Regions from separate parts of the Agrobacterium sp. A3-95 genome, predicted to be linked through region 1. Evidence: predicted binding sites of a transcription regulator. Region 1 holds the regulator's gene; the other holds the start of a gene.
The links. Region 1 encodes LexA, which represses DNA repair genes until DNA is damaged. Its sites were predicted from a motif close to TGTTCNNNNTGTGTTCNG; they were not measured.
Positions count from the first base shown of each region.

Region 2: the regulator LexA is predicted to act here: its motif matches at 1,660-1,677, upstream of ACQZ5Y_RS20220 (ATP-dependent helicase).

Region 1 is NZ_JBNWDR010000009.1:229,497-236,687, forward strand. Features, by position in the region: gene ACQZ5Y_RS22170 (ComEC/Rec2 family competence protein) at 1-1,368, shown strand, start outside; gene ACQZ5Y_RS22175 (glutathione S-transferase family protein) at 1,385-2,068, opposite strand; gene lexA (transcriptional repressor LexA) at 2,508-3,230, opposite strand; gene ACQZ5Y_RS22185 (VOC family protein) at 3,441-4,322, shown strand; gene kdsA (3-deoxy-8-phosphooctulonate synthase) at 4,322-5,167, shown strand; gene eno (phosphopyruvate hydratase) at 5,315-6,589, shown strand; gene ACQZ5Y_RS22200 (FtsB family cell division protein) at 6,926-7,191, shown strand, end outside.
Region 2 is NZ_JBNWDR010000008.1:149,611-156,801, reverse strand. Features, by position in the region: gene ACQZ5Y_RS20230 (LacI family DNA-binding transcriptional regulator) at 1-536, opposite strand, end outside; gene ACQZ5Y_RS20225 (carboxylesterase family protein) at 748-1,485, opposite strand; gene ACQZ5Y_RS20220 (ATP-dependent helicase) at 1,771-3,837, shown strand; gene dinB (DNA polymerase IV) at 3,861-4,940, shown strand; gene ACQZ5Y_RS20210 (FkbM family methyltransferase) at 5,359-6,303, shown strand; gene ACQZ5Y_RS20205 (acyltransferase family protein) at 6,538-7,191, opposite strand, start outside.

The DNA.
Region 1 (7,191 bases):
TATTATCTGATTTCCGGTTTCGCCGTTTCCGCCGAGCGTGCCTGGCTGATGATGTCTGTGATGCTGATCGCGGTCCTTTTCGATCAGCCATCACTCAGCCTCAGAAACGTTGCCATTTCCGCCCTGATCATTCTGGCTTTCTCGCCCTCGGAAATCATGGGTCCGAGTTTTCAGATGTCATTTGCGGCCACCATAGCGCTTGTTTCGGCCTATGCCTTCTGGAGCCGTTGGCGTACGGATCGCGAGCGGCTGTTCATCGGGCGCAAGCCCGCATGGCTGAAGGTGGCGGAAATGATGGGCGCGGTCATTGGCGGCGTTATCACGACGTCGCTGATCGGGGGCCTTTCTACGGCGATCTATTCGGTCGAACATTTTCACCGTGTCACCACCTATGGACTGTTCGCCAATCTGGCTGCAATGCCGCTCATGTCGCTGATCGTCATGCCATTCGCTCTTATCGCCATGCTGCTGATGCCCTTCGGGCTCGACGCGCCGTTCCTGAAGATCATGGGGTATGGCATGGCACTCGTCATCGAGGTTGCAAACGAGGTGGCCTCCTGGGGCGGCAGCGCAGCGACGGGGCGTCCGCACGGCTGGTTTATCGGTTTGGCTTCGGTGGGTTTCCTGCTGCTGACATTGCTGCGCAGCCGGCTTGCGCTTCTTGGCATCCCGTTTCTGCTCTTCGCCTTCGGTGTGTCGGCAGTTACGGCCTATCGTGATCTGCCGGATCTATTGATTCACGAGGACGGCGACTTGGTGGCACTCCTGGAGGGCGGCAAGGTCTCAACCACAAAAGCCCGTCCGCAGGGCTTCGTTTACGGCCAGTGGCAAAGGGCGCTGCTGCTGCCGGAAAAAACCGTGCCGCCAGATTTTATAAATGGTGAGAGCATCGCAAATAATGCTGGTTCTGACTCGAGATCGAAACTGTCGCCGGAAGACATGGCTGTGGTGGTACGCGAGATGACGGCGGCGCTCAAAGGCGCCAAAGCTGGCGTCTTCACCTGCAGGAAAGACATATGGTGCGTAGCGAGCGCCGCAAGCGGAGAGTGGGTCGTCGTTCTGAAAGATGGCCGCTTCGCCGGAAAAGCCTGCGATATTGCCGATATCGTCGTTGTTTCCCGCAGAACCTCTTTTTCGCAGTGCCGCTCGGGTGCACTCCTGCTCAGCCGTGACATCTTGCGGCGTCTCGGTTCTGTGGAAATAGATTTTGCTGACAAGAGGGAGGAGGGTGTGGCGAGCGGGCTGCGCGCCGCAATCGCCGGAACGGACAGGCCCTGGAGCCAGCACCGTTATTACGACTGGAAAAGCGGACGTTTCGACCGTGATCTACCGCAGCCCATCATCCGGCTGCTGGCGGCGTCGCAATGACTGCCGCCAGCATGGATCAACGGGCCTTGGCGCGCAAATCTTCAGTCAATTCGCCGATCTCGCCAACTTCCTCTTCATGACCAGCGTCGCGCCAGCTCTCCTTCAAACCGGCCTCGTACCATTCTTGCATGGCAGGCAGGGTGAGCAGCCGGTCGCAATAGGCTTTCGCTGCTGGCGAAAGATCCGCACTGCCATAGGTCTGGAAACGGAATGCAACCGGGCAGAAGAAAGCATCGACCGCCGTGAACTTTTGACCGGCAAGATATGGCCCGCCGAATTTTGTGAGACCCTCGCTCCACAATGCATCGATCCGCTTTATATCGGCTTTAAGCCCGGCATCGCCGCCCCTTGGTTTGACCCGAATGCCCACCGACATGGGATAGAGATTGCGCAGCGAGGAAAAGCCGGCATGCATCTCACTTGCGGCCGAACGCGACCAGGCCCTTGCATGCTTGTCGCTTGCCCAGACGCCCTGGTGTCTTTCAGCAAGATATTCGACGATCGAAAGCGTTTCCCAAACCGTCATACCCTCGTCGACTAGGCAGGGCACCTTGCCCGTCGGCGAAAAGGAGGAGAAGGAGACGCCTTCGCCGAACGGAATGAGCTTTTCATCAAAGGCGATACCGAGCGTGCGCATCAATACCCACGGCCGCAGCGACCATGAAGAATAGTTCTTGTTGGCTATATAAAGATCGTACATGGCGTATCTCCCGGATATGACGCGTATTTCTACACCTGCCAAGCGTTCACGGAATATCGAAAATTATCCATGGCTCCCATAAACGACGTTGATGAATGGTGATGTGGGGTCGCTGAGAGCGCGCCTTGCGACAAGTCACCCTTTGGTGACCACTAAAACTGACTGCGCAACACGACAGAACAACGTCGCTAAAAAACAGCGGATGTGATCGCTTCGACAATTACAGCGAGCAGCCCATTCGCCACCACGCCCGTAGCGAAACCGAAGCATCTTTATGGAGCAGGAACTCAGTTTAGAAAGGGCAACGCGCATAGGCTGAATGGCGCATATCCTCGTGCACCCGCAAAAGCACGCCACGTTTGGAAACAGCCAAACCCGATATAGGCGCCATCTTCACGATGACGCCTATTGTAAAGTGAATACGTTCGGTTCGATAAGATCAATGGTAGCGGCGGATCAGCCCAACCAGCTTGCCCTGAATTTTCACCCGGTCGGGCCCGAAGATACGGGTCTCATAGGCTGGGTTTGCCGCCTCGAGCGCAATGGAGGCACCCTTGCGGCGGAAGCGCTTCAGCGTGGCTTCCTCGTCATCCACCAGAGCCACAACGATGTCCCCGGGATTGGCAGTGTTGCCGTTGCGGATGATGACTGTGTCGCCGTCGAAAATGCCGGCCTCGATCATCGAATCACCCTTGACCTCAAGCGCGTAATGTTCGCCCGTGCCAAGCATGTCTACTGGCACGGCCACATCATGGGTGTTGTTCTGGATGGCGGAAATCGGCACGCCCGCAGCGATGCGGCCCATGACCGGCACGGTGACAGCCCCGCCCAGATCATTGGCCGGCGTCTTGGGGGCAGGGGCCGGTTCCGGCATTTTGGGCTTGCCAAGGCTGCCTTCGATAACGCTCGGCGAAAAGCCGCGCTGCGGCCTTGCACCCGGCGTATAAGCCTCTGGCAGCTTGATGACTTCCAGCGCCCGAGCTCTATTCGGTAGCCGACGAATGAACCCGCGCTCTTCGAGAGCGGTTATCAGGCGGTGGATGCCGGATTTCGAAGCAAGATCGAGTGCGTCCTTCATTTCATCGAAGGAGGGCGGCACGCCGGACTCTTTCATTCGTTCATGAATGAAGAGAAGCAATTCCTGCTGTTTGCGCGTGAGCATGAGGAAAACACCCTTTAGAATCGTAGTGGAAGTCGTGAAACAAATACAGAACGAACACTATATGTTCCATATGTGTTCTGCAATCCCCTAAAATTTCGTGAAGGTGCCATCTGTTGCTGTGATGATTTGCCTCATAGCACGCAATTGTGCTTTTGTGCGGTCGAAACCGTCCCGGCATGCTCCGGGCGGAAGGCCAGCAGGATACATGTCATGACGAAACCCTATAGCGTTGACCATCTCGTTTTGCCCGTGGAAGTCATAGGCGTCGCCGTGAAGCGCCTCGTCAGTCTTGGCTTTACGGTTGCGCCGGAGGCTCTGCATCCTTTCGGCACCCAAAATGCCTGCGTATTTTTCGCCGACGGCACCTATCTGGAGCCGCTCGCAATTGCTGATCCGGCTAAATATAATGCCTCAATAGAGAGGGGTGATGTGTTCACCGGCAGGGATGTGGCCTTCCGGCAACGGGACGGGCAGGAGGGTTTTTCGGCTCTTGTCGCCAGGACTGAAGACGCCTTGGTTGACCATGAGCGGTTTCGGGCAGCCGGCCTTTCGGCGGGCGATGTTTTCGAGTTTTCGCGGCCTGTTCGGATGCCGGATGGCTCGCAAGGCGAGGCGGCGTTCCGGCTGGCTTTTGCGGCAAGCGGGGCGGCCGCGGATTTCTTTTTGTTCAGTTGTCAACGGCTTCAAGCCCTTCAGGGCGATCGCACCATGCTGGAGCGCCACGCCAATGGTGTCACCGGCCTGAGTGAAATCGTCCTGTTTTCCGGCGGCGACATGAAGGTGGCGGGCCTGATCGAGACAGTGTTTGCCTGTGAAGGCAAATGGTCTCCGGGCGGTGATATGGTTTTTGCGACCGGCAATGCCAGCATCAGATTGACCGGAAAACCGGCTTTCAGCGGGCCGGCCCTGAATGCTCAGGATGGCAACGAAGGCGGATTGCGCGGCGCGGGCATTGTCTTTTCGTCGCACGATCTTGCCGTGACAGAGGCGGTGCTTACTGCTAATGGCGTGTCCTGCGCAAAAGCGGACGGCCGTCTGGTAGTGCCCGCGGCACCCGGTCAGGGCGTTGCCTTCGCCTTCGAGGAAAAATGATGAGCGTTACGAACAATCTTAAAGTCACTGCCGGCGATGGCGCCAGCAAGGTTTCCTTCTCGAATGCCGAGCGGTTTTCGCTGATTGCCGGTCCGTGCCAGATGGAAAGCCGCGAACATGCCTTCATGATCGCTGGCGTCCTGAAGGAGCTTTCCGACAAGCTGGGAATAGGGCTTGTCTACAAGTCCTCTTTCGACAAGGCGAACCGCACTTCGCTTTCCGGAAAACGCGGCATCGGCCTGGATAACGCGATGCAGGTTTTTGCCGATCTCAAAAAGGAATTCGGTTTTCCTGTTCTGACCGACATCCACACGGAAGAGCAATGCGCCATCGTTTCCGAGGTAGTGGACGTGCTGCAGATCCCGGCGTTCCTCAGCCGCCAGACCGATCTTCTCGTTGCTGCCGCCAAAACCGGCCGCGTCATCAACGTCAAGAAAGGCCAGTTTCTGGCGCCCTGGGACATGAAGAACGTGCTTGCCAAGCTCAATGAGAGCGGCAATCCGAATGTGATGTTGTGCGAGCGCGGCGCGTCCTTCGGTTACAACACGCTGGTTTCCGACATGCGCTCGTTGCCGATCATGGCAGCGCTCGGCGCACCTGTCGTGTTCGATGCCACCCATTCGGTGCAGCAACCGGGCGGGCAGGGCGGCTCCACAGGTGGCCAGCGCGAATTCGTCGAGACGTTGGCACGTGCGGCCGTTGCGGTTGGCGTGGCCGGCCTCTTCATCGAGACGCATGAGGATCCGGACAATGCGCCGTCAGACGGCCCTAACATGGTCCATCTGAAGGACATGCCGAAACTGCTCGAAAAGCTTCTGGCTTTCGACGCGATTACGAAAGCCTGATCGGCTGACCGTGACGGCGGGCACTTTTGTGCCAATCGATTTTAATGGCGGGCGGGCCGTTTCCGCTGCCCACCGTCATTGTAATTTCTTCGCCATCGTCTAAGACAGGCGACGGAAAATATCTGTTCCATTCCCAAGGGAGAGACCATGACTGCCATTACCGATATCATCGCGCGCGAAATTCTCGACAGCCGCGGCAATCCGACCGTTGAAGTCGACGTTTATCTCGAAGACGGCTCCATGGGCCGTGCCGCCGTTCCCTCCGGCGCCTCCACCGGCGCGCATGAGGCGGTTGAGCTGCGCGATGGCGGCAAGCGTTATCTCGGCAAGGGCGTGGAAAAGGCGGTCGAAGCCGTCAATACGGAAATCTTCGACGCGATTGGCGGTTTCGACGCTGAAAACCAGATCCAGATCGACCAGATGATGATCGCGCTCGACGGCACGCCGAACAAGTCGCGCATCGGCGCCAACGCCATCCTCGGCGTGTCGCTCGCCGTTGCGAAGGCTGCCGCTGAAGCGTCCGGCCTGCCGCTTTACCGTTATGTCGGCGGCCCGAACGCGCATCTGCTGCCGGTTCCGATGATGAACATCATCAACGGCGGCGCGCATGCCGATAACCCCATCGACTTCCAGGAATTCATGATCCTGCCGGTCGGCGCAGAAAATATTCGCGAAGCCGTGCGCATGGGCTCCGAAGTCTTCCATACGCTGAAAAAAGAACTGTCCGCACAGGGCCACAACACCAATGTCGGCGATGAGGGCGGTTTTGCACCGGGTCTCGAAAGCGCGCCGGCAGCACTCGATTTCATCATGAAGTCGATCGAAAAGGCTGGCTACCGTCCAGGCGACGACATGTTCATCGGTCTCGACTGTGCGGCGACCGAGTTCTTCAAGAACGGCAATTACGTTTATGAAGGCGAAGGCAAGACCCGTTCGCCGATCGAGCAGGCCGAATACCTGGCCGAGCTCGTGGCGAAATATCCGATCATCTCTGTCGAAGACGGCATGGCTGAAGACGACTGGGATGGCTGGAAGGCGCTGACCGATCTCATTGGCAACAAGTGCCAGCTGGTGGGCGACGATCTTTTCGTCACCAACTCCGCCCGCCTTCGCGACGGTATCAAGATGGGTGTCGCCAACTCCATCCTCGTCAAGGTCAACCAGATCGGTTCGCTTTCCGAGACGCTGGACGCAGTCGAAACGGCGCACAAGGCAGGTTACACCGCCGTCATGTCGCACCGTTCGGGCGAAACGGAAGATTCCACCATCGCCGATCTCGCGGTCGCAACCAACTGCGGTCAGATCAAGACCGGCTCGCTTGCCCGTTCCGACCGGCTCGCAAAGTACAACCAGCTTATCCGCATTGAAGAAATGCTGGGCCCGCAGGCTGCTTACGCCGGCCGTTCGATCCTGCGCGGATAATTCGCGTTCGGGTTTCGCGATATGGCCCGCCGCCTGGCGGGCCAGTATCAGGGATGGGCGGTTTATCCGCACTGCTCACTCCCGAGTTGATCCGGGGTTCAGTCAGCCCAGGTCCCTGGGTTGAAAGGACTCTTTTCACGGCGAAGACGCGCTGTGGCTTGATGCAGGATCACGCTCGGCATAACGAACTCTCTCTGATATCGTCGTCATTATTAGCCCGCCTCTGGCGGGCTTTTTTGCGTCTATCAGTCGCGTGGAATTTAAGGTCAACGGATAGTTAAACAATCCGCATTAGTCTCGAGACTCACATTATGCGTTTTAAGGCTTCTCTCCGGCATGTGGACCAGACATCATAAAAAGAGACGATTCGGCCGTTTGATCGTTCCGGCCATTACGATCGCTTTTCTTTCCTATTTCGGGTATCATTCCATCCACGGCGACTTCGGCCTTCAGGCGACGGAGCGGCTGGAGCGGCAGCGTATTGCCAGAACGGCAGAGCTTGCCAAGCTGACGCAGGCGCGCGTTGCGCTGGAGCGGCAGGTCGAATTATTGAGCGACGGTTCTCTCGAACGTGACATGATTGACGAGATTTCCCGTTATCA
Region 2 (7,191 bases), on a different contig from region 1:
GTGCCCGCGGCATAGTCGCCGCCAACATAGGGCACGGGCCCGCCAGCATCGTCGCGTCGGCCGATCGCCACGAATGGATAATCTTCCGAGACCAGCCGGGTAAGCTCCTTGCGGTCGAATTCACGGCCCAGGACCAGGCAGCCATCGGCGATCCGGAGCCTGTTGCCCTCGGAAAAAATCTTGCGGTTGTTGCCGACGCCGGCACTGGTCAGCAGCAGAAGATCGTACGCCTGCTGTTGCGCCTCTTCCTCGATGCCCAACAGGAACGGCGTGAAGAAGTCCGCCTGTGCGCTTGGAAAAGCAGGCTCGTAGGTGAAGACGCCGAGGATGCGATTAAGCCCCTTGGCCATGCGGCGCGCGATCGGGTCCGCGACATAACCCGTCTTGCGAATGACCGCCTGTACGCGTTCGCGTGTTTCAGCCGGGATACGCGCAATCGCGGTCGGCGCGCCGTTCAGAACAAGCGATACTGTTGCCTGACTGACGCCGGCAAGCTTCGCAATATCGTTCTGAGTAAGGCGTTTATGGCTGGTCACGCAATGCCCTCCCCGACACTCGTTGATTGCTAATACGTATTAGCTATTAATGCGTATTAGCACGACTTCCCTACTCTGTGTCAAGAGGCGAAAGACACGCTTGCGGAGAGATGTTTTGACGAAGGCTTATGAGGCGGCCAGCCCGGCCTTATGACGGCCGCGCTGGGTTATGGGCTTCCATACCAGCGGTAAAACGGTGCCCGCTGCGGGTTCAGGGTACCGAAGGCGTCTTTGCGTCTGCAAGCTTTTGCTGGAGAAGCCAGGTCCACATCGCCTCATCGCCGAGCACTTTTGCCTCCACCTCTTCATGGTTCGTATTTTCAAAAACCGTCAGCCGCACATTACGTTTCAGTTCTTGGAGACGCTGAACGAGGACAACAGTATCGGACAAAGGAATCACCTCGTCCCTTGAGCCGTGAAAGGCCCAGAAGGCTGTCTTTTCATTGGTGCGGTTGAGGTAATGGCGGATGCCGCCACCGGCAATTGGGACGACCGCAGCAAAAGTTTGTGGAAACTGCTCGGCCATTGACCAGGCGCCGAACCCTCCCCGGCTATATCCGATCAGATAGATACGACTGCGGTCCACCCGATGATCCGCTACAACGGAAGCCAGGACGCTTGCGACACGTTCGATCGGATAAAGCAGTTCCTCGCTCGGATTTTGTGGCGAAAACACCATGAAAGAAAACTCACGGCCCCCTTCGATCAATTTTGGCAGACCGCTGCGGCGCAGCTTTTCGACGTCGCTCCCGCCCTGATCGCCGCCATGCAGCCAGACCACGAGAGGATAGGTTTTGTCCGAACCGGCATAGTCTTTGGGCGTATAAAGCAGATAATTGATATCCGACGCGATCGTGGCGTCAGACCTCATGGCCTTCTGCTCGGCAAACGCAAATGTCGATGCGGCCAGTGCCGCAGCAGCGATCAGGCATAGTTTCAGATGCTTCATGCTTTTGTCCTCCCAACAAACGGCTTACAAGACGCGACTGGTGAACTCATCAGCCGCCGGGTTGGTTCAGTGGTTTGAAAAGCATGCCGGTCAACACGCCATGCGGAACCCGATTGAGGCTGCGAATATCGATCAGCGAGGTTTGTCCACCGCAGTGTGGAGAACAGAGACATGCGTTCATTATTTGTTCTGGCCTGCTGTTTGAGTTTTTGCTAATCATTGCAACAAGAGTGCTTTTGAAAAATGCCGTCGTCGTGCGGATAGGCAAATATCAAGGATGCAGGCATGGCGGTTGCCTATCTGGACAAACTGAACGAGCAGCAACGCAAGGCCGTGGAACATGGCGTTGGGCCTTCAGGCGGACACACGGCTGGACCGTTGCTGATTATCGCCGGTGCCGGTTCCGGCAAGACCAATACGCTGGCGCACCGGGTGGCGCATCTGATCGTCAATGGCGCTGATCCTCGCCGCATCCTGCTGATGACGTTTTCACGGCGTGCCGCTTCCGAAATGTCGCGTCGCGTCGAGCGTATCTGCAAGCAGGTCATCGGCGCTAACGCCGGAGCCCTCACGGATGCGATGGCCTGGTCCGGCACGTTTCACGGGATCGGCGCGCGCCTCTTGCGAATCTATGCGGAACAGATTGGACTGGACGTGGATTTCACGATCCACGACCGCGAAGACAGCGCTGATCTGATGAACCTTGCCCGACACGAACTGGGTTTCTCCAAGACCGAGAGCCGTTTTCCGACAAAGGGCACCTGCCTTGCGATCTATTCGCGCGCCGTCAATTCACAAACGCCGCTGAAAGAAATCCTGCGCCAGCACTATCCATGGGTGTCCAGCTGGGAAGAAGAACTCAAGCAATTATTCGCCGCCTATGTGGAGGCCAAGCAGGCCCAGAACGTCCTCGATTACGACGATCTTCTGCTCTACTGGGCCCAGATGGTCAGCGATCCCGACCTTGCAGGCGATATCGGCAATCGTTTCGACCACGTGATGGTCGACGAATATCAGGATACCAACCGGCTGCAGGCCGCGGTGCTGATGGCACTGAAGCCGGGCGGTCGCGGGTTGACCGTGGTGGGTGACGATGCCCAGTCGATCTATTCGTTCCGGGCAGCAACGGTGCGCAATATCCTTGATTTTCCGGCATCTTTCAGCCCGGCTGCCGATATTATCACCCTTGATCGCAACTATCGCTCGACACAGCCGATACTGGCTGCCGCCAATGGTGTCATCGACCTTGCCCGTGAGCGATTCACCAAAAACCTCTGGACCGAACGACAGTCGCTCGAGCGACCGAAGCTCGTGACAGTAAAAAGCGAAACCGAGCAGGCGAACTTCATTATTGACCAGGTGCTGGCCAATCGTGAGACCGGCATGACGCTGAAGCAACAGGCCGTGCTGTTTCGTACCTCCAGTCATAGCGGGCCGCTTGAAGTTGAACTTACACGCCGCAATATTCCCTTCGTCAAATTTGGCGGCCTGAAGTTTCTCGACAGTGCCCATGTAAAGGACATGCTGGCGGTATTGCGTTTCGCGCAAAACCCGCGCGACCGCGTCGCCGGTTTCAGGCTACTTCAGACGCTGCCGGGTATCGGGCCGAAGAAAGCCGGCAATATTCTCGATACGATTGCGGCAGACCCGGAACCTCTGCTCGCCCTTGCCGAAATTCCGCCGCCACCCAAAACCGGTGATGACTGGGTATCCTTCGTGCAGTTGCTGGCGAACCTGCGAAAATCGCAAGGCGGCTGGCCATCAGATATCGAGCAGGCGCGGCTCTGGTACGAGCCCCACCTCGAACGCATCCATGAGGATGCCGAGACGCGGAAGGCCGATTTGCTGCAACTCGAGCAGATTGCCGGCGGCTATCCTTCCCGCGAACGCTTCCTCACCGAACTGACGCTCGATCCGCCGGATGCCACCAGCGATCAGGCAGGCGTGCCGCTGCTCGATGAGGATTACCTGACCCTTTCAACCATTCATTCGGCAAAAGGCCAGGAATGGCGTTCCGTCTTTATCCTGAACGTGGTCGATGGCTGCATACCCTCCGATCTGGGCGTCGGCTCCACCCATGAAGTCGAAGAGGAACGCCGGCTGCTCTATGTCGCCATGACGCGCGCCAAGGACAGTCTGTCACTGATAACCCCGCAACGGTTCTTCACCCATGGCCAGAACGCGCAGGGCGACCGGCATGTCTATGCCGCTAGAACCCGCTTCATACCGGCAACTTTGCTGCAGTTCTTTGAAACCGCCACCTGGCCCCTGGTTTCGGCCGCAGCCTCCGAGCGCAGCGCGCAGCAGATCCGCATCGATGTAGGCGCGCGGATGCGGGCGATGTGGAAATAGGGAAGATCGTACAGGCTGGAACGATGGATAACACGGCTGTTCGAAAGATCATCCATATCGACATGGATGCCTTTTATGCATCGGTGGAGCAACGCGACAACCCCGCACTTCGCGGCATGCCGGTCGCCGTCGGCGGATCGGCCGCACGAGGCGTGGTGGCTGCGGCAAGTTACGAGGCGAGAACCTTCGGCGTGCATTCCGCCATGCCGTCCGTCACTGCCAAACGGAAATGCCCGGACCTGATCTTCGTACCGCCACGCTTCGAGGTCTACCGGCAGGTGTCGCAACAGATACGCGAGATATTTGCCGAATATACCCCGCTGATCGAGCCGCTATCGCTCGACGAAGCCTATCTCGATGTCACCGAAAACCTGAAAGGCATGGAGATCGCCACCGAAATTGCGCTGGAGATCCGCGCAAAGATCAAGGCGGTCACCAGCCTCAATGCATCTGCCGGCATCTCCTACAACAAGTTTCTGGCCAAGATGGCAAGCGACCTGAACAAACCGAATGGCCAGGCCGTCATCACGCCGAAGAATGGGCCTGGCTTTGTTGAAGCCTTGGCCGTCAAGAAATTTCATGGCGTAGGACCCGCCACGGCCGAGCGGATGAAAAAGCACGGCATCGAAACAGGGCTCGATCTCAAGTCGAAATCACTCGGTTTTCTGCAACAGCATTTCGGAAAGTCCGGCCCTTATTTCTACAACATCGCCCGCGGTATGGATGAACGGCAGGTCAAGCCCGATCGCATCCGTAAGTCTGTTGGCGCAGAAGACACATTCGTCGAGGATATCGACGATCTCGACTTGGCGAAGGCGGAGCTTGGCCCTTTGGCTCAGAAAGTCTGGCGTTATTGCGAGGCCCACGACATCACGGGAAAGACGGTGACCGTGAAAATCAAATATTCGGATTTCAGCCAGGCTACACGAAGCAAAACAGTGTCGGGAGCCGTGTCTGACCTCGCAACGATCCAGGAGATGTCAGAGACCCTGCTTGCCTCCGTCTTTCCATTCAAACGTCCGGTAAGGCTGTTGGGGATTACCCTTTCCTCGCTGAGCACCGAAGAGAGTGAAGAGGAAGCGCAGCTCGCGCTTGGCCTGTGATGCCCCTGTCCCGAAAACGAAAAAGCCCGCCGCGGGAGGAGGTGCGGCAGGCTTTCCGAAATTTCGAACAACGGCTGGGAGGAGGAGTGCCATTGTTCACAAGACAACCCTTGGGAGGAGGATAGGGTCATCTCAATCCGAAGCTTTGCGGGAGGAGGTGCATCGCTTCGATGAAAACAAGATACCCGGTTTTGCCGCATATTAAATAGGCTTTAATGCAGCGCAGCCATGCAATAAACGCACGACGTCATCTGGCAACGCGTGCTCAGAGGCCATCAGCAGCAGCACTGCGTCAAAATGGATGCCCTCCACGAGATTAGAGCATTCGAATAGTCTCAAAAATGTGTTGGATAAAAATCTGTAAGAAATTAACTTTGTAACTCCGCTCCTGTCGACGGGCCGTACGAAAGAAACTGAAATGAGTGAATGGTCGAATAAAGAATATGTAAATTGGATTTATAAAACGCTCTTACATAGGGACGCGGACGAAAGCGGGCTGGATCATTTTTCCAACCGTTTGGAGTCAGGGGAGGACTTGAAGAATATTGTCGAAAGCATTCTCGCAGGCGACGAATACAAAGCAAAAATGCGAGCAGAGGAAGTCGATCCTTTGCAAATTTCTCAAAGACAGCGTCGACGATTGACTATTGTGGATGTCGGCGCCCGTTTGCTTGCAACAGAGGATCACATCTACGCGCCATTGACAAAAGGTACTCTCGATTGGCGTGCCATCGGTTTCGAGCCACAAAAGCACCGCATAGAGGAACGGGCAGCAGCAGAACCAGACCCCAGACTAGTTTTGATTGAAGCGTTTATCGGGGATGGCAAAGAAGCGCTGTTCCATACTGTTAATGACGATGGCAGCTCTTCCCTGCTTGATCTCAATCTGAAGTTCAACGCAGATTTTGATGATATAGGCGACATGCGTGTTGTATCGACTGACGTTGTTAAAACTTCCACTCTAGATGAAGCTTTAGCTGGAGAGCCACACATCGACTTTTTAAAATTCGACATACAGGGCTTCGAGGGTCGCGCACTGTCGGGCGCAAAAGATGTATTGCAGAAAACCAACGTCGTGCACTGCGAAGTTTTTTTTGGCCCCATGTATCACGAGACGGCATTTTTCCGGGATATAGATCATATCCTTTCAGAAGCAGGATTTGAATTTATCGACTTTTCGCACTTGAATAGATACGAGTACACATCGGTGCCGTTCAAGACCGCCAAGCGCGAGAGACTGATATGGGGCGATGCCGTCTTCTTTCGCAAGGACGTGAATAACGCTGATGATCGCATCGCCCAAGCTTTGATAGCGAGTATGATTTACAAGAAACATGGCCTGGCGCAAACGCTTCTTCGCTGAGGATCAGTCGCCGTAAATGCATAGACAGAAAGACCGTCGACGATGATGGTCTTTCTCTATCTGCACAATCCAGGCCAAGGATGGTCTCCGATCAGCAACTGACCGCAACAACATGGTGGAAACCTGGCTGACGACTATGGTCGGCGTGCCTGCGCGTACGAAAAATATGAAATTCGGATCCAGGTCAGTATGCTACCCCTGAGCATCAATATCATCCAAATTTCCTAAGAATAGTCACATGCTCTTTGAGCCAATATGATGCCCAATCTGTAGTTTTTTCATGTAACGATTTTCTATACGATTGTATATTCCTTTGCCAAGGCGCTGGGATGGCTTCTCTATCCAGATATAAGTACAGTAAGACAATAAGAATGCCGCCAGACTTACCACCAAAAGTGAGAGATATACCGAAATCTTTCCACGCAGTGATTGACCATAATTATCAAGGTAATAGATCCCCGCATACATGACGGGGCCATGCATCAAATATATGGAATAACTAATTCTGCCGGTAAATGACAAAAACGCCGATTTAATTTTGAAGAAATGAATGGAAAAGAAAAATACGGCGAAGGCTGCAAAATAAGAGCCATATAAACGGGGCACCATATCTGGCTCAGCGTGCGTTCTGACGTAGGCTTCATTGAAGCCTGCCATTGGGAACACAAATAGCCATCCAATTGCTACGATCCAGTAGGCAAGCTCTGCAAATCTTTGTAGCCCCTGCTTTTCAAAACGAGCACGCGCCAAGGCGCCCCAGAACATGAAGCCCAACAGCATGGGATATTCGCCGAGCTTGCCTTCAAACATTTGAAATTTATGAAGATATTCACGATCTATGAAAGTAGCCGTCAGGACAAGCGCAAGCAGCGCCAAGACGTTGGGGTT